One region of the Streptomyces aquilus genome, then DNA from elsewhere that is predicted to be linked to it. Evidence: riboswitches for the same ligand, from Rfam matches in the RefSeq annotation. Region 1 holds a riboswitch; each other region holds the start of a gene.

Region 1 (9,822 bases):
CCGCCGCTCTCCTGCTGGCCCCGCTCCTCGCCACCGCCTGCGCGGGGACCGGCGCCGACACCCGCACCATGGCCCGCGCCCTCCCCCCGGACACCGCCTTCACCCACCCCGGCGTGCTCGTCAGCGAGGCGCAGCTGGAGGCCGTGAAGAAGAACGTCACCGCGGGCAAGCAGCCGTGGCTCAAGGCCTACCTCGACATGCGGGACAGCAAGTACGGGGCGTACAAGTACCGGCCCGAGCCGTACGCCAGCGTCGACTGCCCCGGTGGCGACCACGCCGACCGGCCCGCGCACGGCTGTGTCGAGGAGCGCGAGGACGCCATCGCCGCCTACACCCAGGCCCTGCTGTTCCGGATCACCGGCAAGCAGCAGCACGCCGTGAAGGCCAGGGAGATCATGGACGCCTGGTCGGCGACGATGCGGCGGCACACCGAGGAGGACGCCGGGTTGCAGACCGGGTGGGCCGGGTCGACGTGGGCGCGGGCCGCCGAGATCGTCCGGCACAGTCCCGGCGCGGGCTGGCCGGCGGACCGGGTCGCCCGGTTCGAGACCATGCTGCGCACGGCGTATCTGCCGACCGTCACCCGCAAGGTCCCCGACTACAACGGCAACTGGGACCTCGTGATGACCGACGCGGCCATCGGGATCGCCGTCTTCCTGGAGGACCGCAAGGCCTTCGAGCACGCCCTGGAACGGTTCCGCGAGCGCGTGCCCGCCTACTTCTACCTGGCGAAGGACGGCAAGCTGCCGCTCACGCCCAAGGGGTCGACCGTCAACACCCCGCAGAAGCTCACGACGTACTGGTTCGGGCAGCGGACGTACAAGGACGGCATGTCCCAGGAGACCTGCCGCAACTTCAAGCACGTCGGCTACTCCGTCGCCGCCACCGCCCACATCGCCGAGACCGCCTGGCACCAGGGCATCGACCTGTACGGCGAGGTGAAGGACCGGCTCAAGAGCGCCCTCGCCTTCCACGCCCGGTACCAGGCCGGGGAGTCCGCCCCCGTGTGGCTGTGCGGCGGCAAGGTGGACCGGAACATGGGGCCGGACCTGGAGGTCGCCCTCAACCACCTGGAGAACCGCCTCGGCATGGCCGTCCCGGCCGCCCACAAGCTCGCCGAGGAGACCCGCCCGGCCGGTACCGACAACCTCTTCGTCTCCTGGGAGACCCTGACCCACGCGGGCAATCCCGGCAGCTGAGAACCGCTCGTGAGCTGGGGCGACGTAAAGGTGGCGCGAGGGGTCCCGCGGATGGCGTATGCTGGTTTCACCGACGCGGGGTGGAGCAGCTCGGTAGCTCGCTGGGCTCATAACCCAGAGGTCGCAGGTTCAAATCCTGTCCCCGCTACTGAAGGCCCAGGGCCGGAATCCAGATCAATGGATTCCGGCCCTGAGTCGTTGTCCGGGCCCTTTCCGGCCGTCGGAGACATGGGCGATGTCACGGCCGGTGATCAGGCGAGCGCCCTCCGCATAACAACTGACATACCGTCAATACCTGTGAGTCTCCTGTGGGTCTCCGGGGGCGGGGTCAACTCGCCCGTTTTTCACCGGCCATGACCCCTACGTCCTGCCGAAAAAGGTTAATGATCAAGCAGAACAGCTTGGAATCCGTACCCCGGGTCTATTAACGTTCGATAACGCAGCGCGGTCGTCCCAGCCGTCACAAGAGTCGGCTCCGTGCGCACGCGCCGAATCCCGCAAGGGAACCGGGGAACCACCAACTTGGGGTGAATCACGCGGAAGTCGCCGTGGCAGCACGGCGGTTATACGCGCGTAGGAGACCTTCCTGCTCCGAACCCGTCAGCTAACCCGGTAGGCGAGAAGGAAGGAAAGGAGCACGCCCACGTGGCGTCAAACCGGCCTGCCCCCGAGGCCCCGTACGTGCCGAGCCAGCGCAGCACCGATGCCTTCGGCTACGGCAGCTACCACCACGACGAGGGCCCGCAGGACGTCTGGAATCCCACCGAGGACTCCCTCCGCCCGCCGCGTGGCAAGCACCGGGTGGCCAAGCAGCGCGGCGGGGGACTCGCCCGCAGCTCCACGGTCCTGGGCGTCGGTGTCATAGCCGCCGTCGGCGCGGGCGGCATGGCCAGCGCCAACACCGGCAAGCCGCCGGTCTCCATCTCGATCCCCGACCTGCCCAACGTGGGCGGCGTCTTCGGCGGTGACGACGAGGCCCCCAAGGGTTCCGCCACCGCCCTCAGCAGCCTGGCCACCAGCGCCACGCGGACCGCCGAGAGCGGCTCGGACGCCGGTGAGGCGCTGCGCAACCGGATCATGGCGCAGGCCGAGAGCCAGCAGAACCAGGTCGACAACAAGGCGCAGCTGGCCGCCGAGGCCGAGGTCGCCACGCAGACCGCGAAGGCCGAGGCCGCCGCGCTCAAGCAGGCCGCCGACGACGCCGCCGCGGCGAAGAAGGCCGCCGAGGAGAAGGCCGCGAAGGAGGCCGAGGCCAAGCGCCTCGCCGAGCTCGCCAAGCAGTTCACGCTGCCGACCTCCTCGTACACGATCACCTCGACCTTCGGTCAGGCCGGCTCGCTGTGGTCCTCCGGCTACCACACCGGGCTCGACTTCGCGGCCCCCACGGGCACGCTGATCAAGGCGATCCACAGCGGCACCATCACGGAGGCCGGCTGGGCCGGCTCCTACGGCTACCGCACGATCCTCACCCTCGACGACGGCACCGAGCTGTGGTTCTGCCACCAGTCCTCGATCAGCGTCAGCGTCGGCCAGAAGGTCAGCACCGGCGACGTCATCGGACGCGTCGGCGCGACCGGCAACGTGACCGGCGCCCACCTGCACCTGGAGGTCCACCCGGGCGGTGCGGACACCGGCATCGACCCGATGGCGTGGCTGCGGAGCAAGGGCCTGAACCCCTGACCTCTCAGAGGCGCGCCTCTCTCTGAACCCCGGCGGTCCTGACGCTCACCCCCCGACGTCAGGGCTGCCGGTCCGCTGTGTACGGAATACCGGCTTCCGGCGCAGGTGTTGATCCCGTACATGACTTCTCTTCGCAAGCTGGGCACGTCCGATCTCGAGGTCTTCCCGCTCTCCCTGGGCGGCAACGTCTTCGGCTGGACCGCCGACGAGGCGCAGTCCTTCGCCGTCCTCGACGCCTACGCCGCCGCGGGCGGCAACTTCCTCGACACCGCCGACTCCTACTCGAACTGGGTGGAGGGGAACTCGGGCGGCGAGTCCGAGACCATCATCGGCAAGTGGACCAAGGCGCGCGGCAACCGCGACGACGTCGTGATCGCCACGAAGGTCAGCCAGCACCCGGAGTTCCAGGGCCTGCGGGCCGCCAACATCAAGGCCGCCGCGGACGCCTCCCTGCGCCGCCTGGGCACCGACCACATCGACCTCTACTACACCCACTTCGACAAGCCCGAGGTGCCGGTCGAGGAGATCATCGGCGCGCTGGACGAGCTGGTGACGGCGGGCAAGGTGCGGCACATCGCCGCGTCCAACATCTCGGCCGAGCGGCTGGAGAAGTCGCTGGCCTTCTCCGAGCGCGAGGGCCTGGCCCGGTACGTGGCGCTCCAGCCGCACTACAACCTGGTCTCGCGCGAGACGTACGAGGGCGAGCTCCAGGACCTGGCGGAGCGCACCGGCCTCGCCGCCGTCCCCTACTTCGCGCTCGCCTCCGGGTTCCTCACCGGCAAGTACCGCGACGGCGAGGTGGTGGAGGGCGCCCGGGCCGCCGGAGCCGGCAAGCACCTGGAGACCGAGCGGGGCCGCAAGGTCCTCGCCGCCCTCGACGACGTCGCCGAGGCCCACCGCGTGCCGGTCGCCACGATCGCCCTGGCCTGGCTCGCCGCCCAGCCGACGGTGACGGCCCCGATCGCCTCGGCGCGGGTGGTGGACCAGCTGCCGGCGCTGCTCAAGGTCGCGGAGGTGACCCTCACGGAGGCCGAGGTGGAGCGGCTGACGGAGGCGTCCGCGTAGCTTTCGTCAGGTCTGGTAGGGGTTGTACGCGGGGTACGGCGCCGACTGCTGGCCGTACCCGTACACCCCGTACATCGGCCACGGTGCCGCCACCACCGGGACCGGCGGTGCCGTCGTCCGGGCCGCGTGGTCGAGCGCCGGGCGGGCGACGTCCCGCCGGGCCCACAGCTCGTGCAACAACTCCCTCTCCCGTACGACGAAGTCGGCGCCGGCGCGGCCGCGGCGCCCCCGGTGCCGCAGGAACGCCAGCGACGTCGCGTACGCCTCGTACTGCGCCACCGCCCGCGCGGCGGGCCGTCCGGCGTGCCGGCGGGCGTACTGGCGGGCGATGCGCCGGGCCCGCATCGAACTGAGCGCGAAGGGCTCGGCGGGGGTGAGCCAGCCGGCCACGGCGTAGGCGGGCAGTTCCTCGCGGACGGTCCTCAGCTCGCGCTGCCGGGTCCAGATGACCAGCCAGGTCAGCAGCCCGAACGCGGGGACCATGAAGGCCGCGTACACGGCGAAGAAGCCGTACTCCCCGAAGGTGGACGAGCCGTTCCAGACGGCGTGCATGCCCATCGCGAGCAGCAGGCCGGAGAGGGGGACGAGGACGCGGCGGAGGTGGTGGCGGTCGGCGGAGAGGGCGGCGATGCCGAAGCCGATGCCGGTGAGGACCGTGAACAGGGGGTGCGCGAACGGGGACATGATCACGCGCACGAAGAACGTCGCCGCGGTCACGGACGCGATGCCGCGGTCGCCGGTGAGCTGGTCGGTGCCGAAGGCGGTGCCGAGGTAGAGGATGTTCTCGGTGAACGCGAAGCCGGTGGCGGTGACCCCGGCTATCACCACGCCGTCGACGATCCCGGTGAAGTCCCGTCTGCGGAAGAGGAAGACCAGCAGGACGGCGGCGGCCTTCGCGGACTCCTCCACGATGGGCGCTATGACCGTGGCACCCAGGGTGTCCGCGCTGGACGGGTCGGCTGTCGCCGTGGCTATCCATCTCGTGGCGAAGCTGTTGGCGACGATCGCTATCAGCGCGGCCGCGCAGGCGCCCCAGGCGAAGCAGAACAGCAGATTGCGCCAGGGGCCCGGTTCGACGCGGTCCAGCCAGCGGAACGCGGCTATCAGCAGCGGCACGGGCAGGATCGCGAGGCCGAGGCCGACCAGGAAGCCCTCGGTGCCGGTCTGCTCGCGCACCAGGGCCAGGATGACGAGCCCGGACAGGGCCAGCAGGGTGGTGAGGGCGCCGTAGCGCACCGACTTCCGCTGCCACCAGTGCGCGTGCCGCAGTGCACCGCCGGCGGGGCCGGTGGGAGGGTGCGCGGGGTACGGGGGAAAGGTGGCCACGGCATTGACCTTAACGAGGGGGGTGGCTGCGGTGCTTGTCTCTGCTCGGTTCTCTGTCGCCTTCTCTTGCCTGCTCTATCGGTTCCTGTCGCTGCCCTGTCGCTGCCTATCGCTGCCTATCGCTGTACGCGACGGAACAACAGGTCGTTCACGACATGTCCCTTGTCCAGTCCCTGGCCCTCGAAACGGGTCAGCGGCCGGTAGTCGGGACGCGGCGCAAAACCGCCGTCGGCCTGGGTGTTCTCGAAGTCCGGGTGCGCCGTGAGCACCTCGAGCATCTGTTCGGCGTACGGCTCCCAGTCGGTCGCGCAGTGCACGATCGCGCCCGGCTTGAGGCGGGTCGCGGCGAGGCTGAGGAACTCCGGCTGGATCAGCCGCCGCTTGTGGTGCCGCTTCTTCGGCCAGGGGTCGGGGAAGTAGACGCGCAGCCCGTCGAGGGAGTCGGGGGCGAGCATCTCGCGCAGCAGGATGATGGCGTCGCCGTTGCCGACGCGGACGTTCGGCAGGCCGTTCTGGTCGGCCAGGTTGAGCAGGTTTCCCTGGCCGGGGGTGTGCACGTCGACGGCGAGGACGTTGGTGCCGAGGTCGGCGGCAGCCATCTGCGCGGTGGCCTCACCCATGCCGAACCCGATCTCCAGGACGACGGGGTGGGCGTTGCCGAACAGCTCCTCCAGGTCGATGACCCCCCGCCCGTCGATGTCCAGCCCCCATTTGGGCCACAGCCGCTGCAACGCGTCGGCCTGCCCGGCGGTCACCCGGCTCCGCCGCGGCTGGAAACTCCGGATCCGCCGCTCGAAGTGCGACCCGGCGGGGTCCGGCTTGGGCCCGTCGGGGAACCGGGGCTCACCTTTGGACCGGCTGTGCCGGACGGAGACACCGGGGGCGTGCTCGGACGCTTCGCCGGAGGCGTGCGGGGCCGGCTCACCGGGGGTGGCGGCGGGCCGGGGGGCTTCGGGGGTGTTGGGGGAGTCAGACACAGTGGGGTCGATTTTACGGGCGTGGCCGCGCCGCGTCGCTCAGCTGCCGACCAGCGCCTCCAGCGCCCTCCTCGCCACCTCCCGCCCGATCGGCAGCGAAGCCGTCGCCGCCGGGGACGGTGCGTTCAGTACGTGGACCGTCCGCGCGCCCTCCTTGATCAGGAAGTCGTCCACCAGCGTCCCGTCCCGCAGCACGGCCTGCGCCCGCACCCCCGCCGCCGTGGGCACCAGGTCGTCCTCCCGGACCGCGGGCAGCAGCCGCCGCACCGCCCGCGTGAACGCCGCCTTGGACACCGACCGGCGCAGCTCCCCGGCCCCGTACCGCCAGTGCTGCCGCGCTATGTGCCACGACCCGGGCCACGCGAGCGTCGCGCCCAGCTCCCGAGGCCGTACGACACCCCACCCGTACCCCTCGCGGGCGAGCGCCGGCACCGCGTTGGGCCCGATGTGCACGCCTCCGTCGATCCCGCGCGTGAGATGCACGCCGAGGAACGGGAACGCCGGGTCCGGCACCGGATACACCAGCCCCCGCACCAGCTCGGGCCGCGCCAGCTCGTAGTACTCGCCACGGAACGGCACGATCCGCATCTCCGGGTCGTCCCCGGCCAGCCGCGCCACCTCGTCGCAGTGCAGCCCCGCGCAGTTCACCAGCACACGCGCGCGGAGCACGTCCCCGGCGGTGGTGCGCACGGCGACGCCCAGCGCCGGGCGCCGGTCGATCCGCTCGACCCGCGCGCCGTACCGGATCTCCGCCCCGGACGCCGCCGCGAGCTGGCGGGCGACGCCGACGAAGTCGCACACGCCGGTCGTGCCGACGTGTATGGCGGCGAGGCCCTCGACCTCCGGCTCGTACTCGGAGATCTGGGCGGGGCCCAGCTCGCGCACCGGAATGCCGTTCTCCCGGCCGCGCTGCACCAGGCCGTGCAGCCGCGGCAGCTCGTCCCGCTCGGTGGCGACGATCAGCTTGCCGGTGACGGCGTGCGCGATGCCGTACTCCGCGCAGAACTTCACCATCTCCGTGGCGCCCTTGACGGCGTACCGCGCCTTGAGCGACCCGGGGCGGTAGTAGATCCCGCTGTGGATGACCCCGCTGTTCCGCCCCGTCTGATGCCGGGCCGGGCCGGCCTCCTTCTCCAGGACGGTCACCCGCGTCCCGGGCGCGGCACGCGTGATCGCGTACGCCGTGGACAAGCCGACGATGCCCCCACCGATCACGAGCACGTCACAGTCGTAAGCGACGGCCGAGCGCACGTGCACCACCTCCCACCTCGATAGTGCACTGCGCCACTGACAGTCCCTTCAAACGCGGGACACGACAGCTGCCTAGGCGGGAGCCATCAGCAGCGGCCTCGCCCGCTCTCGCAGCTCCACCACCCGCGGCTCGTCGCCGTACGGCTCCAGGCGGTGCAGCAGGTCCTTCACGTACTCGGTGGTGCGGGCCGACGAGATGCGCCCCGCGACCTCCACCGCCCGCACGCCCTGCTCGCATGCCGCATCCAGATTGCCCGACTCGAGCTCGGCGACCGCCGAGACGACGAGCCGCAGTCCGTGCGAGCGCACGAACTCCTCCGTCGGCTTCGACAGCGCCTGCTCCGTGAAGCGGCGCACCTGGCGCGGTGCCTTGAGGTCGCGGTAGCACTCGGCCGCGTCGGCGGCGAACCGGTCGTAGGAGTAGAAGCCGAGCCAGGACGGGTCCTGGTCGCCGTCCCGCGCCCGCTCCAGCCAGCCCTCGGCGGCCCGCAGCGCCGCGCCCGCCGCGTGCGCGTCACCCGCGCGTGCGTGGGCGCGTGCCTCGACGAGGCGGAAGAAGCTCATGGTCCGGGCGGTCGCCAGGCCCCGGTTGCGTTCCAGGGCGGCCTGGGCGAGGTCGACGCCCTCGTCGCCGAAGCCCCGGTAGGTCGCCTGGAGGGACATGGAGGCCAGGACGTAGCCCCCGAGGGGGACGTCGGCCGCCGCGCGGGCCAGGCGCAGGGCCTGGATGTAGTAGCGCTGCGCCGCTTCCTGCTGGCCGGTGTCGAAGGCCATCCACCCGGCGAGCCGGGTGAGTTCGGCGCTGGCACCGAAGAGTGCCCGGCCCACCTCGTCGGAGTAGGAGCCGAGCAGCAGCGGAGCCGCCTCCACCCGTAAACACTCCGGCACCATGGACGAACGCCAGTCGCCGCCTCCGTACTTGGAGTCCCAGCGCCTGGCGTCCTCGGCGGCCTCCCGCAGTTTCTGCACGTCGCTGTGGCCGACTTTGAGCGGTGCGCCGGAGTCCTCGGAAGTGTTCACCTCGCGCGCGACCGAGCTGTCGGCCGGGGTTATCAGCCACCGTGAGGCAGGCGTTGCGTACGCGCTTACTGCGAACGATCCGGCCAGCGACTGCCAGATGCCGCCGGAGCCGGCCCGGCGGCCCGCGAGGTCGAGCCGGTACAGCTCCGTCGCGCTGCGGACGGCCTGTCCGACGTCCCTGGGGAAGGCGAGGCCCACTTCGGGTGCGGGATCCGCGTCCGCCAGACCGATCTCGTGGAGCGGCACCGGGCGGCCGAGCTTCTGGCCGATCGCGGCGGCGATGAGGTGCGGCGCAGCGCCTTGCGGCACCATGCCCTTCGACACCCAGCGCGCCACCGAGGTCTTGTCGTAGCGAAGAGTCAACCCGCGTTGAGCGCCAAGATCGTTGACGCGACGCGCGAGTCCTGCGTTGCTGATTCCCGCGAGGGCGAGAACGGCGCCGAGTTTTTCGTTCGGCCCGCGTTGCTCCCTGGACATGCGCCACCCCTCGACACAGACGGCTGCCGCGCTGGCATAACCACGCGGCATTCGTAAACCCAGCGTAGTTCGCCGCATCCCAAGCGTTAAGGGGCATTCTTCCGGATGGCGGGATTGTGGCCCGTACGCGCGTACGGGCCCCCCACGCAGCGTCGCGGCGTGCCCCCGCTGTGTGGCCGTGCGCCTGTGCGTGCGCTCTTCTCCGGCCATCGGGGGAGCGGTTCCATGGATCGTGCGTGGGTCGGCCCGCTGTACTGGATCCAGTGGGCTGGGGGATTCCGCCGCCTCCATCCCCGCGGGCGGCGGAACGGTCCGGGGGGCGAACTCCGTTCCCCGGACTGCGCGTTGCCCAGGCGGTGCGCAGAGCCTGTACGGAGCGTGCGCGAGCCTGTCCCCGCCGCGCCAATTTGGCTGAAAACAGCCCCCGCTTTCCGCGGGCAATTACCGCTCCCACCATGGAAGTTGGCGGCGCGAAGGGCGTTCTGGGGGAGCGTATCGGGGGCGCATTCAGGTCGCAGCCCCCCTCCTCAGTACGGGTGTTCGCTTCTTCACGGGCACGCGCGCGGGGGCGCAGGCGGCGGAGCTCAAGCGGCTCCACCGCCCCTCCGGCGCGCCTCCTTCATGGCAGCATGGTGAACCGATTCGTACGGTGCACTGGTTGTCCACAGCCTGTGGAGGCGTCCATGCGGTGGTTGGTGGGGTGGAGCAGCACCGCAGCGGGAGCGGCCGAGATCGGCTCCGCCGGGGCCACCGGCGCGGACGGCGAGACCGTGCACCCGGTGGGGTCCCAACTCCTGTGGGGAGATCCCGATCCGCTGTGGGCGGTC
Region 2 (9,822 bases), 1.0 Mb from region 1:
GCGATCTTCTCGACGAGTTCCTGGGCGCTGATCTTCGGCAGGTCGGGGTCGCCGGAGTCGGCGAGTGCCGGGACGAGCCCGATGGTCGCCGCGGCCACCCCCACGACCGCGACCGGGACGACGTACCGCGCGGCCTTGCGGCGCCCGGCGCGCAGGTCGTCGGCCTCCTCCGCGAGCGTGTTGTCGTCGGATTCGTACGGTGCCATGTGTGCCTTACCTCCGTCGTCGGCGGCGGCGTCCTTCGAAGCCCTCCCGTGTGGGAGGTGCCCCCTCGTCCATCCCGTAGCCGCCATTCTCACCCGAATCGGTGAGGATTGGTGTTTTCCCGTGGTTCCCATCTGACCAAATCGGCGCGGTCCGGGCGTCAGCCCGCGGGCTCAACTCCGCGTACACCTGGGGTATGACACACGGAGGCGGCGCCTCCCCCGACCCGTAGGGGTAGGCGCCGCCTGATGATCGTGGATCAGTCGCGCAGGAACACGTAGTCCGCGTGGTACGGCACCCCGATGATCTCCCCCGGCGTGCAGGTGCCGGCCGGGGCTACGCCGCCGACGGTGTTGAGCCGCAGGATCTCGGTCGTACGGGCCAGCAGGCCGTGGTGCTTGCCGGACTGAGTGGCCTTCAGGTCCAGCTCCGCGATGTTGCCGTCGCCGTTCGGGGTCCGGGACAGGACGGCGCCGGTGACCGCGCTGCCGTCGGGCGCGACCCACTGCGGCGTACCGGAGTTGGGGGCCACGAACGAGTGTGCGATACGGCCGCCGAGCACGGCGCTGACGTCCCGTTGGGCGAACGCGTAGCCGCCGCCGGTGGCCGCCTTGCACTCGTAGATCTGCTCGCCCTTCACCACGGACGCCTGGAAGTTCTTCAGCGCGCCGCGGAAGTCGAACCCGGCGACGGTGACCTTGTGGAGCTGGCCGCGGACGGCACCGCCGGGGAACTGCTTGGTGTGCAGGTTGGCGTAGAACGACCCCGGGTCGGACTTCAGCGCGTCGAGCAGCGCCGCGTCCGTCACCTTCACGGTGCCGGTGACACTGTGCCGCCCGGCCTTGCCGAGCAGCTTCGTGAAGTCGACCTTGACGCCACCGTTGGTCCCCTTGGCGCCCTGGTGGATGTGCAGGGCGGTGGGCCGGTCGAGCCCCCGCCACTTCACGGCGACGGAGACCTGGTCCCCGTCCACCTTGACGAACTCCAGCGCGGCCCCGTCCGCGTCCCCCGCGGGCACCTCGTTGGCACCGCGCAGGCTGGTGGCGAGGACGGTGGCGGTTTCGGTGGTGTTCCCGCCGGTGGCGAAGGCCGAGCCGGGAACACCGGCAACGGCCAGGGCAACAGCACTGACGATCAGCGTCTTACGCATGAACTCGTCTCCCCGTTGAGAAGAGCCGGCACCCCCTGCGCCGGCTTCCGAGGAGACATACGGGACGGATCTCAGCTTGGACTCAGTCCAGCCATGTGAGGGGCATCACACTGACGCTCCTCAGGGGCGCGGGGAACTGCGCGCTCAGCCCCCGCGAACCCGCACCCGGCAACGCACATCAAGCCGCAGAACCTACCCCGCGCGATGCACCACGGCGTCACAAAGCTCCGTCAGCGCGGCCTTCGCATCACACTCCGGCAACGGCGCCAACGCGGCGCGCGCCTCCTCCGCGAAGCGAACCGTGTCCCGCCGGGCCTGCTCCAACGCGGGATGCGCCCGCAGCGCGGCCAGCGCCTCCGCGAGCCGCTCGTCGTCCGCGAGGTCGGAGTCCAGCAGCTCGCACAGCGCCGCGTCCTCGGCCAGCCCCAGCCGCGCCGCGCGTTCCCGCAGCCGCAGCACCGGCATCGTGGGGATGCCCTCGCGCAGGTCCGTGCCGGGCGTCTTGCCCGACTCGTGGCCCTCGGAGGCGATGTCGAGGACGTCGTCCGCGAGCTGGAAGGCGACGCCCAGCCGCTCCCCGTACTGGGTGAGCACGTCGACCACCGACTCGTCGGCGCCCGCCATCATCGAGCCGAACCGGCAGGAGACGGCGATCAGCGAGCCGGTCTTGCCGGCGAGGACGTCGAGGTAGTGCTCGACCGGGTCCCGGCCGTCCACCGGCCCGGCGGTCTCCAGGATCTGTCCGGTCACCAGCCGCTCGAACGCCTCGGCCTGGATGCGGACCGCCTCGGGTCCGAGGTCGGCGAGGATCTGCGAGGCGCGGGCGAAGAGGAAGTCGCCGGTGAGGACGGCGAGGGAGTTGCCCCAGCGGGCGTTCGCGCTGTCCACGCCCCGCCGGACGGCCGCCTCGTCCATGACGTCGTCGTGGTAGAGCGTCGCCAGGTGGGTCAGCTCGACGACCACCGCCGAGGGCACCACGCCGGGCGCATAGGGGTCACCGAACTGGGCAGTGAGCATCACGAGAAGCGGCCGGAAGCGCTTGCCGCCCGCGCGGACGAGATGCTGCGCGGCCTCCGTGATGAAGGGGACCTCGCTCTTGGTGGCTTCGAGCAAACCCTCCTCGACAGCAGCCAATCCGGCCTGGACATCGGCTTCGAGAGCCTGGTCCCGCACGCTCAGCCCGAACGGCCCGACGACGGTCACGAGGGGTCTCCTGTCTGCTGGTGTCTTCTGGCGATTACGCGGTATGTCGATAGGTCGCTGCCTTCACTCAAGTCAGCGTATCCGGTCACCTTTCGATCACCGTCGCCCCCCACCAGTACAGCGGGGGCGGTATCGGATCACGCCCGGTATGTTTCTGATCACCTGAAAAGTACGGATATTCATCGACTCACCCGGAAGCAGTAGAGCGTGTCTCGAACCACCGTCGATGTCGACCCCGGAAACCAGCCGCCCCCCGAGGACGACACCGCCTTCTTCGGCCAGCCGAAAGGCCTGCTCACCCTCTCCGGTCTGGAGGTCTGGGAGCGCTTCTCGTTCCTGGGCATGCAGGCCATCCTCGTCCTGTACTTCGCCGACGCGGTGGCACACGGAGGCATGGGCATGGCGGCCGGAACCGCCGCCTCCGTCTCCGCGGCCTACGGCACCCTCGTCTACCTGGTCTCCGTCGCCGGCGGCTGGCTCGCCGACCGCATGCTCGGCTCGTACCGCGCGGTGCTGTGGGGCGGGATCCTGATCGCCTGCGGGCACTACTCCATGGCGGTGCCGACCGCGACCATGACCTGGGTGGGCCTGGGGCTCATCAGCGCGGGAACAGGCCTGCTCAAACCCAATGTGGCCACCATGGTCGGCAAGCTCTACCGGACCGACGACGAGCGGCGCGACGCCGGGTTCGCGCTCTACTACATGGCGATCAACATCGGCGCCTTCGCGGGTCCGCTGATCACCGGCTGGCTCGGTGACCACAAGGGCTGGCACTGGGGTTTCTCGGCCGCCGCGATCGGCATGACCTTCGGGCTGATCCAGTACGTCGCCGGGCGCCGTCACCTGGCCGGGCGCAAGCACGCCGCCGAGTTCGCGCTCGCGCCGGAGGCGATGGGGCGCGCGGTGCGGCTGATCGTCGTGGGCGTGGTGGTCGTGGCCGTGGTCGCCGGGCTGCTCGGGGGTGTCGGCTGGCTGACCATGGACCGGTTCGTCGACCTGCTCACGCTGATCTCGGTGATCGCGCCGGTCGTCTACTTCGCGGTGATGTTCCGCAGCCCCCGGGTCACCGCCGAGGAACGCGGCCGGCTGAAGCCGTACATCGTCCTCTTCCTGGCCTCGACGGTTTTCAACTTCATCCTCTTCCAGGCCTACAGCACGATGATGCTGCTGGCCTCGACGAACGCCGAGACCACGATCCTCGGCTTCGACTTCCCGGCCAGCTGGTACGCCTCCGCGCTCGGTGCCTTCGAGGTCGGGCTCGCGCCCTTCGTGGCCGCCCTGTGGGTGCGGATGGGGCGCGGTCAGCCGCACGCCTCCAACAAGATCGCCATCGGCGTCGTGCTGGGCGGTCTGTCGTTCCTGCTGATGGTCCTGCCGACCTCCGGGCACTCCTCCGACGACTACCTCATGTCCGCCTGGTGGATCGTCGGGTCGTACCTGCTGCTGGGGCTCGGCGACATCCTCCTGGAGACCTCGGGCATGTCGGCCACCACCAAGCTCGCCCCGGCCGCCTTCTCCAGCCAGACCATGTCCCTCTGGTTCCTCTCCCTCGCCCTCGCCAACGGCATCCAGGCGCAGACGGTGAAGCTCTACGACGACGTCTCCCACCCGGCCTACTTCGGCGTCAACGGCGCGATCGCGGTGGCCGCGGGCCTCGCGGTGATGGCCGCGGCACCCTGGCTGCGCCGCACCATGCACCCCGTCCACTGAAGCGAACGGGATCATCCTCATGCACATCCGTACGTCCTTCCCCTACGAGACGACCCACGAGGACCTGCGCATCCCGCTCCCGGACGGGACACAGCTGTACGCGCGCGTGTGGCGACCACTCACCCAGGAACCGGTACCCGCTCTGCTCGAATACCTGCCCTACCGCCTGACCGACTGGACCGCGCCCCGCGACTTCCAGCGCCATCCCTGGTACGCGGGCCACGGCTACGCCTCCGTGCGCGTCGACGTCCGCGGGCACGGCAACAGCGGCGGTCTGCCGACGGACGAGTACTCGGCGACGGAGCTGGCCGACGGGGTCGAGGTGGTCAACTGGCTGGCGGCGCAGCCCTGGTGCGACGGCAAGGTCGGCATGTTCGGCATCTCCTGGGGCGGCTTCAACTCCCTCCAGATCGCGGCCCTCGCACCCGAGCCGCTCAAGGCGGTCGTCACGGTCTGCTCCACGGACGACCGCTATGACAACGACGTGCACTACATGGGAGGTTCCGTCCTCGCCGTCGACATGCACGCCTGGGCCGCGACCATGCTGGCCTTCGTCTCCCGGCCGCCGGACCCGCGGTACGCGGGCCTGGCCTGGCGGGACATGTGGCTCAAGCGCCTGGAGCACGTCGATCCGTTCATCCACACGTGGCTGGACCACCAGACCAGGGACGCCTACTGGCGGCACGGCAGTGTCTGCGAGGACTACGGCGCGATCGACGCGGCGGTCCTGGCGGTGGGCGGCTGGCACGACCCTTACCGCGACACGGTGCTCAGGCTGGTCGAGCACCTGCCGCCGGACCGGGTCCGCGGGCTGATCGGCCCCTGGTCCCACCAGTACCCCGACCGCGGGCTGCCGCCGGGCCCGGCGATCGGCTTCCTCCAGGAGACCCTGCGCTGGTGGGACCAGCACCTCAAGGGCGTCGACACCGGCGTCCTGCGGGAACCCCTGCTGCGGTCCTGGGTCAGCGACTCCCACCGCCCCGCCACGGTCTACGACACGCTCCCGGGCCGCTGGGTCGGCGAGCCGGCCTGGCCCTCCCCGCACGTCACGACGGTCTCGTACGGCCTCCAGGGCGCCCCTGTCCTCGTCCGCTCCCCGCAGCACACGGGCGTGGACGCCGGGCGTTTCTTCCCGTTCGGGAACGACGCCGACCTGCCGCCGGACCAGCGGGAGGAGGACGCCCGGTCGGCCTGCTTCGAGTTCGCGGTGGGTGAGGAGACGTGGGTGCTGGGGCGGCCCCGGGTGCGGTTGCGGGTGACGTGCGAGGTGCCGCGCGGGCAGGTGATCGCACGGTTGTGCGATGTGGCGCCGGACGGGTCGTCGACGCTGGTCACCCGGGGCGTGCTGAACCTGTCGGCGCGGCACGGGCGGGACCGGGCGGTGCCGTGGGAGCCGGGGGCGAGCGGGGAGGTCGTCTTCGAGCTGAACGGCATCGGGCATGTCTTCCCGCCCGGGCACCGCATCCGGCTCGCGGTCTCCTCCGCGTACTGGCCGTGGATCTGGCCGCAGCCCGAGTCCGACGCCGGCTTCACACTGGACCCGGCGGGCAGCTTCCTCGAACTGCCGGTCAGGACACATGACGTGGACTCGGACACCGGCATCGGCTTCGGCGAGCCCGAGCAGTCGGAACCCCTGGGCGTGAACTACCCGGCCACCCTCGACGAGCCCCGCCCCGAGCGGCTGGTCGTGCGGGATGTCGCCAAGGGCGAGTGGCGGCTGGAGGTCGACCCGCGCTACGGCGGCACCCGCTTCTACCCCGACGGCCTGGAGTTCACCGAGGACGCGCTGGAGACGTACACGATCCAGGAGGCGGACCCGCTGTCGGCCCGCGCCCGTTCGGACTGGTCGATCCGGCTGCACCGGCCGGAGCTGGGCTGGGACACCACCGTCCGCACCCGCTCGGAGATCACCTGTGCGGCGACCGAGTTCCTGACGTCCAACGAGGTGATCTGCACCGAGAGCGGTGAGGTGGTCTTCCACCGGACCTGGGAGAAGCGGATTCCACGGACCGCCGGTTAACCGCCAGTTGAGGGTTGATTGCCCGATTTGCCGTTCTCGTTCTCCGCGGTGAGTTGGCTCACTTCACCCTGCCCTCACCCTGTCCGAAAACCCCGGAATTCCGGGGCGCGCAAGCCGGACACCAAGGTCAACAGGTGCGATCTGTGAATCCGGTACTTGTTTCGGACATGTGCAGTCGCATACGTTCCGGGCCCGGGCGGACGCCGAATCCTGCCGCCGCCCGTAGACCGCTCACCTCACCCAGAGAACTTCACGGCAGGAGCGGGGGACCCAGGTAAGTCGCCGGGCCGGACGTCTTCGGACGCGCCGGTACGGCTTGGGGTGAAGTCATGCCTTCTTCGGCATGGCCGGGCAGCTCCCGCCCGAACCCGACAGCTCACCTCGCAGGCGCCGGAGAGGAACTTCGTCATGCGTCTGTCCCGCAAGCTCGCCGTCACCGGTGCCGCCGTCGCCGCACTCGCCTTCCCCGTCGTCGGCGCGACCACCGCGTCCGCGGCCACCACGACCACGGTCACCGCCACCTCGCTCGGCTACTCCGACACCCTCGACGGCTGGATCCGCGCCTCGCTCCAGGTCATGGCGCAGAACGGCATTCCCGGCACCTACGACGGCATCTACCGCAACGTCATCCGCGAGTCCTCGGGCAACCCCTACGCCATCAACAACTGGGACTCCAACGCCGCCGCGGGCACGCCCTCCAAGGGCCTGCTCCAGGTGATCGACCCGACGTTCAACGCGTACCACGTGGCCGGCACGTCGTGGGACTCCTACGACCCGGTCGCGAACATCACCGCGGCCTGCAACTACGCGGCCGCGGTGTACGGCTCGATCGACAACGTGTACGGCGCGTACTGAGGTCTGCCGAGGGCTGATTGAACAGTCTCTCGTCGGGGACTGCTTGAACAGCCTTTCGCCGAGGGCTGGTTGAAGAGCCTTCCGCAGGGGCCTAGTGGAAGAGTCTTTCGAGGACGACGGCGATGCCGTCGTCCTCGTTCGACAAGGTCACCTCGTCGGCCACGGCCTTGAGTTCGGGGTGGGCGTTGGCCATCGCGACGCCGTGGGCCGCCCAGTCGAACATGGGGATGTCGTTGGGCATGTCGCCGAAGGCGAGGGTGTCCCGCGGGCCCAGGCCGAGGTACTCGGCGGCCAGCGCGAGGCCCGTCGCCTTGGTGATGCCGCATGGCTGGAGTTCGACGGTGCCGGGGCCCGACATCGTCACCGTGGCGAGGGAACCGACGACTCCGCGCGCGGTCGCCGCCAACTCGTCGTCGGTCAGGGCCGGGTGGCGCAGCAGCACCTTGCTGATCGGCTCGCACCACAGGTCGTCGCGGCGGCCCACCCGCACGGCGGGCAGCGTCGGGTGCGGCATCAGATACCCCGGCTCGATGAGCGTGAGCCCGTCGACCCCGTCCTGGTCCACGGCCGCGTACACCTGCCCCACCTCGGCCTCGATCTTGCCGAGCGCGGTCTCGGCCAACTCCCGGTCCAGGGTGACCGACCACAGCAGACGGTCCACGCCGGCGTCGTAGACCTGCGCGCCCTGCCCGCACACCGCGAGTCCGGTGCTGCCGAGGTCGTCGAGGAGCGGCCGCACTCTCGGGGCCGGTCGGCCGGTCACCACCAGATGCCGGGCCCCGGCCGACGTCACCCGCGCGAGTGCGGCGAGCGACCGGTCGGAGAGCGTGTCGTCGCCCCGGAGGAGGGTCCCGTCCAGGTCAGTGGCGACGAGTGAATATGCGGTGGGTGCGGCCATGATCAGAGAATACGGATGGAATCCCCCGGCGACTCGACGCGAACCGGACGGCCGCAGCTTTCACATCCGTCGACGGCGACTCCGGTTGGGAGTTGACGGCGGCTCCGGTTGAGAGTCGGAGGGGAGCCCGCACACCACCGGTTGCGTCGGTCGGTGGGTGAGATGCTCGCGAGATGACCGATCACCCGGAGACCTTCCTGAACCATCTGCGGACCGCCGCGGTCGGCATCCTCGAACGCTTCCCCGAGCAGCTCAGGCCCGAGATCTACGCTCTGTCCTTCCGCATCTGGCGCATCGACGGCGACGACCGCCACCCGTACGTGGCCATCGGCTACAACACCGAGAGCCAGTACGAGCGCGAGAGGTACCCGGGTGACGAGGGCGAGGTCCGCTGGAACTACGCCTACTGGCTCCTCGACGGCTTCGAGATGCTCGGCAACATCCCCGAGGACCCGGTCGGCAGCCGGGTGTACGAGGAGGAGGTCAAGCGGCTCGGCGCCTGGTACGACGGCGAGTTCGACCTCGACCGGGTCCTGGACGACGACGACCTGAGCGCCCGCACCGACCTCCTCCGCCGGCACTTCCACGACGCCGTCATCGACCTCGCCCGCCACCTCCACGCCGACGGCGTGATCGAGAAGACCCTCGGCCGCCCGCTGCCGGTCGTCGTCTTCGACATGGAGTGCCCCGGCTGGGAGGCCCACGCGACGGAGTGCGCCAACCCGCCGGAACTGATCGAGGAGTTCACGGCATGGCTGCGGGAGTCCGGGGAGATCTGATCCGCCGCCCGGCCCTACCCGTGCGCCGCCGCCAGATGCCGCGCCAGCCGCGGTGAGGCGAACTCCGTGCCGCACACGAAGCGCATCACCGGTCCGTACGACGACGCCGACGGGAGGCCCGTGAAGTACAGGCCCGGCACCGAGGAGACGTATCCGGCGCCGAGCTTGGGCGCGCCGCGGCTCACCGCGAGTCGGGTGCGCAGTTCGGGGCCGAGGAAGTCCATGGCCGCGAGGTCGACGCGGTAGCCGGTCGCGGCTATGACGTGGTCGGCGGCCAGGCGCTCGGTGCGGCCGGTGTGGGTGAGGACGGACAGGGACGGGTGGCCGTCCGCGGAGTCGGCCTTGAGGACGCGGCGGACCTCGCTGACCCGGACCTTGTCCTCGAAGCGGTCGCGCAGCCACCAGGCGCCGAGTGGACCGAGGACGCGGCGCACCAGGTAGTGGCGGGCCCCGGCCGGGAGGCGGCGGTAGGGGTGGGGGTAGTAGCTGAGCGCCCACAGGGACCAGGCGCGGCCGAACGGGGACTCCGGGCGCAGCCGGGGCTGCTTCCAGGGCGGGGCCCCGAAGGCGACGCTGCCCCGGCCCCGCGCCACGACCCTGACCTGGGCGCCGGCCTCCGCCGCGAGGGCCGCCGTCTCCAACGCGGACTGACCGGCCCCGACGACGATGAGTTCACGGCCGGAGAAGCGGCTGAGGTCGTGGTGCTGGGAACTGTGGGAGACGGGGCCGGTCGGGCTGGGCCCGTCGGGCAGGGTCAGCTCCGGGGGCAGATGCGCGAGGCCCGACAGCCCGGTGGCGACGACGACCGCACGGGCGCCGAACGACTCGCCCGAGTCCAGCTTCAGTGCGAAGCCCTGGCTCTTGTCGCGGTCGACGGACACGACCCGCACCCGCTCCAGCTCGGGCACCAGCTTCTGCTGGAACCACGCGCCGTAGGCGATGAAGGTCTCCACGGGGATGATGTCCTCGTCCGTCACCAGCCGCGGTATGCCCACCGCGTCGC
Region 3 (9,822 bases), 1.2 Mb from region 1:
GCGCCCCAGACGTAGGGGCTGCCGAGTTTGGAGTAGGCATAGGAAACGGCCGCCGCGGCGCGGGAGTTGGGGGCTGACGCCCTGCCTGCGGTGGTGGGGGTCAGGGCGGCGCGGGAGTCGCCCGTGGACGAGTCCCTGGATGCGCGCTGGACATCCGACGCCCGGACCTCCGGCGGGAGTTGGGACAGCAGGCGGCGCGCCGCGTCCAGCTTCGTCGTGATCGTCTTCTTGTGGCGCTTCAGCTCCGCCTGGCGGGACTTGAGCGACGCCAGTTCGATGTGGGCGGCGCCTCGGAGTTGTTCGATCTCGCGGAGTTGCCTGCGGACGCTCGCCACCGATGCCGCCTGGCGCGTGCCTGCGCGGTCCACGAACTCCGCGCTGTCGAGGTAGTGGTCGGGGTCGGAGGACAGCGCCAGTTGGAGGGACGGGTCCAGGCCGCCCTCCCGGTACTGTGCCGCCGCCATCGAACCCAGGGCGTCCCGCGCCGAGTTGAGCTTGTCCGTCTTGCGTGCCGCCTCGTCGCGCAGCGTCTTCAGCCGTTCCTCGGCCGCGTCCGCCTTCTCCTTCGCGCCGTTGTACTTCTCGGTGGCGACCTCCGCCTCCTGGTACAGCTTGTCCACCTTCGCCTTCACCTGAGCCGGTGTCAGGTTCGGCTCGGCGTGCCCGGTCCCGTCGAATGCCGTCGCGGTCGCCGCGCCCGCCAGGGCGATCGTCGCCGCTGTACGGGCCGTATTGCCGCCTACCGAGCGCTGTCTGGGCTTGCGGTGCGCTGCCACGTGGACTGCACGTCCTTTCGTACCGTACGAGCTACCGCCTGGTCCGGAGGACCGGAGGGCCGCCCCGGGCCGTCACCGGCCATGCCGACGCCAGGGGGAGCGTCGTACGGCCGCCCGGGGCGGTGACACGCGTCCGGCGGCGGCCCACACAGGGGGAGCGGGCCGCCGCCGGACCTTCTCGGCGGTGGTGATCGACTGCCGCCCCTGGCCCGGGCGGCGGTGGGGAGCCGGTCACCTGGTGGAGGACGCTAAACCTGTGTGTGTCGTGGGGGTAACGGGTTGCGCGGAACTGGTCTCAGGGGACCGGTGCGTGTCCGCATGTGAGCGTGATCCCTGCGCTGCGCATTTCGCTTCACGCGGGGTGCTGACCGAACTGCGGATTCCGGAGCGGGCGGGGGCGGTGCGGTGCTATGGGGCGCATATATGCACGTTCCGAAGGGAGGGGGGAGACGGGGGTGGTGTGCTGGGGTGGACGTGGCCCTGATTAGGCTCCGGGGCCATGGACGTACTCATCCATCTCTTCGTCGGCCTGCACATCATCGGCATCGCCTCGCTGCTCGGCGGCTTTCTCACGCAGATGAAGGCGATGGGGCAGGGCACCGCCCGCTTCGTCCCCGCGATGCTGCACGGCGCGCTGACCATGCTGGTCACCGGCGCGATCCTGGTCGGCCTCAACCAGGCGGACGACCAGCACGTCAACAACGTCAAGATCGGCGTGAAGCTGGCGCTGCTGGTCGTGATCCTCGGGCTGGTCTACGTCAAGCGGGACGAGGAGAAGGTGGAGAAGGGGCTGTTCGGGCTGGTCGGCGCGCTGACCGTGGCCAACGTCTTCATCGCGGTGCTGTGGACGTGAGGGGAGGTTCGTCGGCTCCGATGCCGGCCCGGGCGGAGGCCACGGCACCCGCCGCCACCGCCAGCCACGCCGCCACCGCGATCCACAGCAGCACCTGACCCGGCGTCCTCAACCACGACACGTCGAGCGCGGTGGCCACGGACAGGGTCGCCGCCGACGTCATCCCCATCGGGAACACCGTCGCCCAGCGCCGGACGTCATAGTGCGGACGCGGCCACCCGAACTCGGCGGCCAGCAGGGCGACGTACCAGGCCAGGTCGAGGATCAGCAGAGCGACGGTCACCGCGCGCAGGACGCCCCGGTCGTCGGCGTTCCACAGGTACAGGCTCGCGCTGTCGGCCGCGATCAGCTTCGACCCCGCCAGCGCCGAGATGGCCATCGCCCCGCCGGCCACCCATTGGTCCCCGGCGCCCGTCGTCACCTGGCGCAGGTCGAAGCGGGCCAGGGCTAGGCCGTAGAAGACCAGGCCCAGCCAGAACAGCACCAGCGCCGCGTGCGCGAGCCACGCCGTCGAGATCGCGCCCGCGAGCGTCGCGCCGAGCACCGCCAAGCCCTGCGTCGCCACGCAGGTCAGGAACACCGCGCCCGGCATCCGCCGCTTCCAGTGCCCCATGACCAGCACGATCAGCACCGGCCACAGCACCGTGGCCAGCGCCAGCAGCGCCTCGGCGAGCCGCTGCCAGTCCAGGGCGGAGAAGCGGGTGCCCAGCACCGTGGTCGCGGCGATCGCCGTGAGCGCGCCCGGCGTCTCGGCCTCCGCCACCCAGCGCGAACGCTCCCGCAGCAGGCGTACGGCGAAGCCGGCGGCCAGCACCACCCAGGCCACGCACGCCAGCACGAGGGCGATGCGGGACATCACCTCGTACCCCGTCAGATGCAGGGCGACCGACACGATGCCGGTCGCCATCACCGCGGAACCGGCGGCGGGCGGGCGCTGCGCCCACCAGGTGCGGAGGGGGGAGGTATGGGGCGTCTCGGACATGAAAGCGATGCTAAGGAGCGCGTGGGGGGATCAGAGCGGGGCACGCGCGCGGGCGTGGAGAAAAGAGCGCGGGGCGCGGAGGGGCGACGCCTAGGCCGGGCGCACCACGCTGTGGATCGCCGACTCGCCGTCGTAGTAGATCGACTCCTCGCGGACGTACGCTCCCGGCTTCGGCGCGTGGATCATCATGCCGTTGCCGATGTAGAGGCCGACGTGGCTGACGTCGTCGTAGAAGAAGACCAGGTCACCTGGCTGTGCGTTGGCGAGGGAGACCGTGGTGCCGAAGTTCACCTGGTCGTAGGTGGTGCGGGGGAGGGAGATGCCGGCGGCGTTCCAGGCGGCCTGGGTGAGGCCGGAGCAGTCGTAGGACTCGGGGCCGGTGGCGCCCCAGACGTACGGCTTGCCGACCTGTGCGCGGGCGAAGGCGAGCGCCTTGTCGGCCTTGGTCGCGTAGGAGGAGTCGGCGGTTTGGGTGGTTTGGGTGGTTTCGGAGGGGGAGGGGCTCGCCTTCTGCTCCGCCGCCTTCTGCTGCTCCGCCAGCTCCGCGGCCTTGCGGGCGGCCTCCTCCTGCTTCTTCTTCTCGATCGCCGCGAGCCGCGCCTTCTCCTCGGCGGTCAGCTGCGACAGCAGCTCGCGCGCGGCGGAGAGCTTGCGCTGGACGGTCGCCTTGGCGGTCTTCAGGTCGGCCTGCGAGCCGGTGAGCGTCTCCAGGCTCTCGGTGGCCTCCTGGCGCTTCTTCATCGTCGCGGACTGGGCGCTGATGTAGTCGTCGACCGCACCCTTCTGACGGTCCGTCATGCGGCCCATCAGCTGCGTCTGGTCGAAGTAGTCCTGCGGGGTGTCCGCGAGCAGAAAGGTCGCGGTGTCGGGCGCGGAGGCGCCGGTGCGGTACTGGGCCGCGGCGAAGGAACCGAGCTCCTCGCGGGCCTCGTTGAGCTTCTGGGTGCGCTGGGCGACGTCGTCGAGGAGGGTGTCGACCTCCTTGCGCTGCGCGGCGGTCTTCTCCTTGGCCGAGTTGTACTTCTCGGTCGCCGACTCCGCCTGCCGGTAGAGGTCGTCGACCTTCTTCTCGACTTCCTCCAGGCTCGGCTTGTCGTCGGTCGAGGGGGCGGCGGTGGCCGTCTGGGAGAGCAGGGCCACGGAGGTGAGGGCGGCCGTTGCGAGCGCGGGGGTGCGTATGCCTGCTACGCGCGTTCCCGCAGGACGTGGCCTTGCGTGCGACGCCAAGGGAGGCGACTCCTTCCATGTTCCGCCTACCGAGTTAGCTGTCGGGTTCGGGCGGGTGGTTCGGAAGGTGTGCCCTACGGCCGTCCCCGAGAGGGAGTGGGCCGATTCACCCCAAGGTCGGTGTGGGTCCCCGGCTCCGGTTGCCATGGCGGCGCACCGGACTCGGCGGAGGCCGCGCGGCCCGGCGACGTTCGCCGGTGGGGGTCGTACGGCCTGACCGGCACGGTAGCCAACGGGTGTGGCCCCTGTGAAGGTTGATGTCCGATAGGCCCGATACATTTTCGTGACCTTGGGTGGGCGGGGGAGAAGATCGCGCGGTTTCTCACGGAACGTGACGGTGGGGTCCTGGAGGGTGAGAGGGCCCGAATTCTCGGGGCGGCGGCGGGGTGTCAGTGGGGAGCCCTAGACTCGGAGAGCGATGACAGGCCTCTTTGACGACAGCTTCCTGGCGAACCTCCAGGCCCCCCAGGGCCACGAGGAGGAACCCCCGCCGCCGCCCGAGGACGAGCACGGACCGGAACCCGTTCCGGACGATCTGTTCGGCGGGAAGTTCGACGTACCGCCGGACCGGGACGCGTACTACCGCGACGGCGCCCCGCGCCCGGCCCTGGACGCGGCGGCGCTGATCGAGGGGCTCAACGAGAACCAGCGGGCCGCCGTCGTGCACTCCGGCACCCCGCTGCTCATCGTGGCCGGCGCCGGCTCCGGCAAGACGCGCGTGCTCACGCACCGCATCGCCTATCTGCTGGCCGAGCGGAATGTCCACCCGGGCCAGATCCTCGCGATCACCTTCACCAACAAGGCCGCGGGCGAGATGAAGGAGCGCGTCGAGCAGCTCGTCGGCCCGCGCGCGAACGCGATGTGGGTGATGACCTTCCACAGCGCCTGCGTGCGCATCCTGCGGAGGGAGTCGAAGAAGCTCGGCTTCACCTCGTCGTTCTCGATCTACGACGCCGCCGACTCCAAGCGCCTCATGGCCCTGGTCTGCCGTGACCTCGACCTCGACCCCAAGCGCTTCCCGCCCAAGTCCTTCAGCGCCAAGATCAGCAACCTCAAGAACGAGCTGATCGACGAGGAGGACTTCGCCGCCCAGGCCACCGACGGCTTCGAGAAGACCCTCGCCCAGGCCTACGCCATGTACCAGTCGCGGCTGCGCGAGGCCAACGCCCTCGACTTCGACGACCTGATCATGACGACGGTCAACCTGCTGCGGGCGTTCCCCGATGTCGCCGAGCACTACCGCCGCCGCTTCCGGCACGTCCTGGTCGACGAGTACCAGGACACCAACCACGCCCAGTACGCCCTGGTCAGGGAACTGGTAGGCACGGGTGCGCACGACGAGGACGTCCCGCCGAACGAGTTCGACGTCCCGCCCGCCGAGCTCTGCGTCGTCGGTGACGCCGACCAGTCGATCTACGCCTTCCGCGGCGCGACGATCCGCAACATCCTCCAGTTCGAGGAGGACTACCCGAACGCGACGACGATCCTGCTGGAGCAGAACTACCGCTCCACCCAGACGATCCTGTCCGCCGCCAACGCGGTCATCGAGCGCAACGAGTCCCGCCGCCCCAAGAACCTGTGGACCAATGCGGGCGCCGGCGCGCGCATCACCGGCTATGTCGCCGACACCGAGCACGACGAGGCGCAGTTCGTCGCCGAGGAGATAGACCGACTGACGGACGCGGGCGAGGCGAAGGCCGGCGATGTCGCCGTCTTCTACCGCACCAACGCCCAGTCCCGAGTCTTCGAGGAGATCTTCATCCGCGTCGGCCTGCCCTACAAGGTCGTCGGCGGCGTCCGCTTCTACGAGCGCAAGGAGGTCCGGGACGTCCTGGCCTACCTGCGGGTGCTGGCCAACCCCGAGGACTCGGTGCCGCTGCGCCGCATCCTCAACGTCCCCAAGCGGGGCATCGGCGAGCGCGCCGAGGCGATGATCGACGCCCTCTCCCAGCGCGAGAAGATCAGCTTCCCGCAGGCCCTCAAGCGCGTCGACGAGGCGTACGGCATGGCCGCGCGGTCGACGAACGCCGTGAAGCGGTTCAACGTGCTGATGGAGGAGCTCCGTACGATCGTCGACTCCGGCGCGGGACCGGCGACGGTCCTGGAGGCGGTGCTCGAACGCACCGGCTATCTCGCCGAGTTGCAGGCCTCCACCGACCCGCAGGACGAGACCCGGATCGAGAACCTCCAGGAACTCGCCGCCGTGGCCCTGGAGTTCGAGCAGGAGACGGCGGAGGGCGAGGAGTCCCCGGGGCTCGCCGCCTTCCTGGAGCGGGTCGCGCTCGTCGCCGACTCCGACCAGATCCCCGACGAGGACGAGGACGGCTCCGGGGTCATCACCCTGATGACGCTCCACACCGCCAAGGGACTCGAGTTCCCGGTCGTCTTCCTCACCGGCATGGAGGACGGCGTCTTCCCGCACATGCGCGCCCTCGGCCAGACCAAGGAGCTGGAGGAGGAGCGGCGGCTCGCGTACGTCGGCATCACGCGCGCGCGGGAGCGGCTGTACCTGACGCGCTCGTCGCTGCGCAGCGCGTGGGGACAGCCGTCGTACAACCCGCCCTCGCGCTTCCTGTCGGAGATCCCGGAGCAGCACGTGGAGTGGAAGCGCACCGGCGCCACCGCGGCCCCGGCGGGCCCGGTCTCGGGTGTCGCCGCCACACTGTCGTCCTCCCGCTCCCGCTCCTCGGCGCGAGGCGCGTCCGGCTTCGCCACGAGCCGTTCGTCGGAGAAGCCGGTGGTCTCGCTGGCCGTGGGCGACCGCGTCACCCACGACCAGTTCGGGCTGGGCACGGTCATGGCGGTGAAGGGCACGGGCGCGAACGCCGAGGCGACGATCGATTTCGGCGAGGCCAAGCCGAAGCGGTTGCTGCTGCGGTATGCGCCGGTGGAGAAGCTGTAGCGGTACGGGGGCTTTTCGACTGCGGGCCGGTGGGGGCTGGTCGCGCCCCGCGGCGGAGCCGCTGATCGACTCAGCCCCGCGCCCCTAAAAACCCGATGCTTACGTCGGGTCCAGGCCGTGGCTGCGCAGCCACGGCAGCGGGTCGATCGCCGAGCCGCCGGCCGGGCGGACCTCGAAGTGCAGGTGCGGGCCGGTGGAGTTGCCCGAGTTGCCGCTGTACGCGATCGGGTCACCGGCCTTGACGGTCGTACCGGAGGCGACGCGGTAGCTGGAGAGGTGGCAGTACCACGTCTCCGTGCCGTCCTTCGCGGTCACGATCATCATGTTGCCGTAGGCGCTGTTCCACTGCGTCCGGACGACGCCGTCCGTCGCGGCCATCACGGTCGTGCCGTACGAGACCGGGAAGTCGATGCCGGTGTGCACGGACATCCAGTTGACGCCGGCCTGGCCGTAGTAGGCGCTGAGGCCGTGCTGGGCGACCGGGAGGGCGAACTTGGGGCGCAGCCGCTCTTTGCGGGCCGCCTCCTCCGCCGCCTTCTTCTTCTCGGCCTCCTGCTGGGCCTTGAGGTCGATGCGCTCCTGCGTCCGGCTGGCCCGGTCGGCGAAGTCGTCGGCGCCCGCGGAGAGGGACTCGAGCTGGGTGTCCAGCTTGTTGTTCGCGGCGGACGGTTTGACGGACTTCGTCGTCGCGTCGGACGCGGTCGTCGAGGTGTCCTTGCCGTCGCTCATGCTGCCCATGGAGGCGGCCGCGATGCCCGTGACCCCCATGACGCACGCGGAGGGCACCGCGATCTTCATCAGCGCGGAGCGCTTGGCGGGCGTACGGCGGCGGGAACGGCCCGCGTTGCGGGCGGCCATGCGGGAGCCCGGGGCGGGGGTGGGGTCTTCCTGGTCGTCGAGGAGCGGGGCGGCGTCGCTGTCGTCCTCGGAGAGGGCGGGCAGTTCGCCGGTGGAGCTCAACTCGGTGTCGTGCGCGGCGGGTTCGTCGTAGGAGACCTGCTCGAACAGCGCGGTCGACTGATGGTCGACGGGCTCCTCGTGGTCCGGCGTGACCCCGTCGGAGTTCCACTGCGTGGCGTCGTAGGCGCCGGTGTCGAAGGCCTGCGTGCCCCACTGCCAGTGCTGGGTCTGGTCGGCCGCGTTCCCGGACTGGTCGGGCTGGAGCCAGGCGCCCGCGTCCCACTGCCCGCTCGCGTCCACCGCGCCGACCTGCGGCGGGATCGCGGAGAGCTGCTGATGCTCCCCGGTCCAGCCCGTCGTGTCGTACGTGCCCGTGTCGTAGGCGGCGTGGTGCTGGGCCGCGTACATGTCGTAGTTCAGGGCCTGGTGACTGTCCGTCGGCCACTGCTGGGCGTCGTACGTCCCGGTGCTCTGAGCGCTGTCACCGGGGAGACTGCCGAACAGGGGGTCGGTGTCGAAGTGCGCGGTGGTGGTGTGCGCGCCCGTGTCGTAGCCGTAGCTCGCGAAGTCGCCGTACTGGGCCTCCTGGGTGCCGTACGACGCATAGTGCGCCGACGAGGCATCGGAAGCCGGAGTCGGGGTGGTCATGGTCCCCGACGTGTACGGGTCGTTCACCAACTTCTCTTTCGCCTCGACAACAGGGGCTGCCAGAGCAGTGCGGTGACTGTACCCGGCGGTACGCGGGCGCGACAATCTTCGGCAGGTTTCGCGCCTGAAGGAAACGGGCATTCGGCCGTGTTTCGGGGGACTGCGGGCGCGAGTTTGGCTTTGTGTTCGAAGATTGTTCGATGTTGGACGGCTGTCAGGAGGCTGTCAGGCGGCTGTTACGCCGCCGATGCGCGGCCCGTCACGCCACTGTCAGACCTCCTGTGCCGGTCTCGGCCGCGGCTCCCGTCCTCGTCGAGTCGAGCGCCTGGCGTATCCCCGTCGCGACGGCCGGGTGCACCGGGAGGGCGAGATGTCCGATCCCGCTCACCTGGACGTTCTGCGCCATCAGGTCGGGGTGGTCGATACGGGCGGTCTCCAGCGGGTCCATGAGGTGGTCGAGGTCGCTCCAGAAGCTCACGAAATGCGTACGGCAGCCGGGCGCGGGCCGGGCGAGTTCCGTGAGGACGTCCGAGCCGGGGCGCATCTGGCGCACGATCGGGTGGGCGTCGGCCAGCGGGACCACCCGGGTCCCCGAGTGCGGGGTGCCGAGCGTGACCAGGGTGCGGACGCGGAGGTCGCCGCCCAGGCGCTGTACGTAATAGCGCGCGATCAGCCCGCCCAGGCTGTGTCCGACGACGTCGACCTGCTTGCTGCCCGTGCGCTCGCAGATCTCCTCTATGTGCCGGCCCAGCAGCTCGGCCGCGGTGCGGATGTCGCAGGTCAGCGGTGAGTAGTTGAGGGATTCGAGCTGCCGGTGGCCGTGCTGGAGGAGGCTGCGGCGCAGCAGGACAAAGACCGAGCGGTTGTCGATGAAGCCGTGCAGCAGGACGACCGGCGGCTTGGCCTGCGTCGGCAGCTGCGCGGGGCCGTCCCGGGAAGGGAGCGGGGCGGCCGGCGCGCGGCGTTCCTGGAAGACGCCCGAGGGGTAGAGCAGGAGGTGGCCGGCGAGGATCGCGATCTCCAGGGCGGTCGCCTTCAGCAGCGCCGCGGACAGTCCCGCCAGTCTGCTCGGGAGCAGGCGCTGGCAGAGCGGAAGAAAGGGCTCCACTGCCCGGGTGACCTTCATGGCCGACCTCCTGTCGGCACACGTGAGGACGTCTCTGTCCCCCGTGTGCCCTCGTGGGAGGCCGGGGCGGAGGCGGCCGGCGGGGCATGCGGAGGGCGCGTGGGGTGAGCTCGGCGGATGGCGCGTACCGCGCCGATGACGAGGTGAGACTCCCTGCCGGTGTGGCGACGAGGCTCCCCGCTGTCGTGCCTTACCTGCCCTACGTGCCCTGCGTGCCTCCGTCGGCACGCCGCACCGCCCCGGCGCGCGGCCCGCGGCGCGGTGGTGCGGCGACCTCGTTGCGGCTCCCGTTGCGCTTGCTCCCGCTGCGGTACGAGGGCCGCAGGGGTCTGCGGTCCGTGTGCCGCAAAGACTCGGAACGGTGCGCGGCGAACGTGTCCCACCGTGTGATTTCCCCCTCGGCCAGCG

Evidence for each region. Region 1 has a riboswitch for cyclic di-AMP ahead of EJC51_RS23735 (M23 family metallopeptidase). Riboswitches for the same ligand answer to the same signal wherever they lie in the genome.
Region 2: another riboswitch for cyclic di-AMP. It lies ahead of EJC51_RS28665 (transglycosylase SLT domain-containing protein); the one in region 1 lies ahead of EJC51_RS23735 (M23 family metallopeptidase).
Region 3: another riboswitch for cyclic di-AMP. It lies ahead of EJC51_RS29750 (C40 family peptidase); the one in region 1 lies ahead of EJC51_RS23735 (M23 family metallopeptidase).

Annotation. Positions count from the first base shown of each region.
Region 1 is NZ_CP034463.1:5,183,899-5,193,720, reverse strand. Features, by position in the region: gene EJC51_RS23745 (alginate lyase family protein) at 1-1,199, shown strand, start outside; tRNA gene EJC51_RS23740 (tRNA-Met) at 1,274-1,347, shown strand; cyclic di-AMP (ydaO/yuaA leader) riboswitch at 1,676-1,833, shown strand; gene EJC51_RS23735 (M23 family metallopeptidase) at 1,845-2,879, shown strand; gene EJC51_RS23730 (aldo/keto reductase) at 3,000-3,944, shown strand; gene EJC51_RS23725 (PrsW family intramembrane metalloprotease) at 3,951-5,270, opposite strand; gene trmB (tRNA (guanosine(46)-N7)-methyltransferase TrmB) at 5,387-6,247, opposite strand; gene lhgO (L-2-hydroxyglutarate oxidase) at 6,287-7,507, opposite strand; gene EJC51_RS23710 (NsdA family TPR-like regulatory protein) at 7,571-8,995, opposite strand; gene EJC51_RS23705 (asparagine synthase-related protein) at 9,679-9,822, shown strand, end outside.
Region 2 is NZ_CP034463.1:6,210,692-6,220,513, reverse strand. Features, by position in the region: gene EJC51_RS28690 (LolA family protein) at 1-206, opposite strand, end outside; gene EJC51_RS28685 (CHRD domain-containing protein) at 464-1,354, opposite strand; gene EJC51_RS28680 (polyprenyl synthetase family protein) at 1,547-2,557, opposite strand; gene EJC51_RS28675 (peptide MFS transporter) at 2,765-4,267, shown strand; gene EJC51_RS28670 (CocE/NonD family hydrolase) at 4,287-6,287, shown strand; cyclic di-AMP (ydaO/yuaA leader) riboswitch at 6,510-6,692, shown strand; gene EJC51_RS28665 (transglycosylase SLT domain-containing protein) at 6,696-7,142, shown strand; gene EJC51_RS28660 (HAD family hydrolase) at 7,234-8,040, opposite strand; gene EJC51_RS48875 (hypothetical protein) at 8,214-8,819, shown strand; gene EJC51_RS28650 (FAD-dependent oxidoreductase) at 8,834-9,822, opposite strand, start outside.
Region 3 is NZ_CP034463.1:6,432,305-6,442,126, forward strand. Features, by position in the region: gene EJC51_RS29735 (C40 family peptidase) at 1-776, opposite strand, end outside; gene EJC51_RS29740 (hypothetical protein) at 1,276-1,629, shown strand; gene EJC51_RS29745 (tellurite resistance/C4-dicarboxylate transporter family protein) at 1,607-2,611, opposite strand; gene EJC51_RS29750 (C40 family peptidase) at 2,702-3,838, opposite strand; cyclic di-AMP (ydaO/yuaA leader) riboswitch at 3,847-4,016, opposite strand; gene pcrA (DNA helicase PcrA) at 4,257-6,740, shown strand; gene EJC51_RS29760 (M23 family metallopeptidase) at 6,840-8,288, opposite strand; gene EJC51_RS29765 (esterase/lipase family protein) at 8,548-9,414, opposite strand.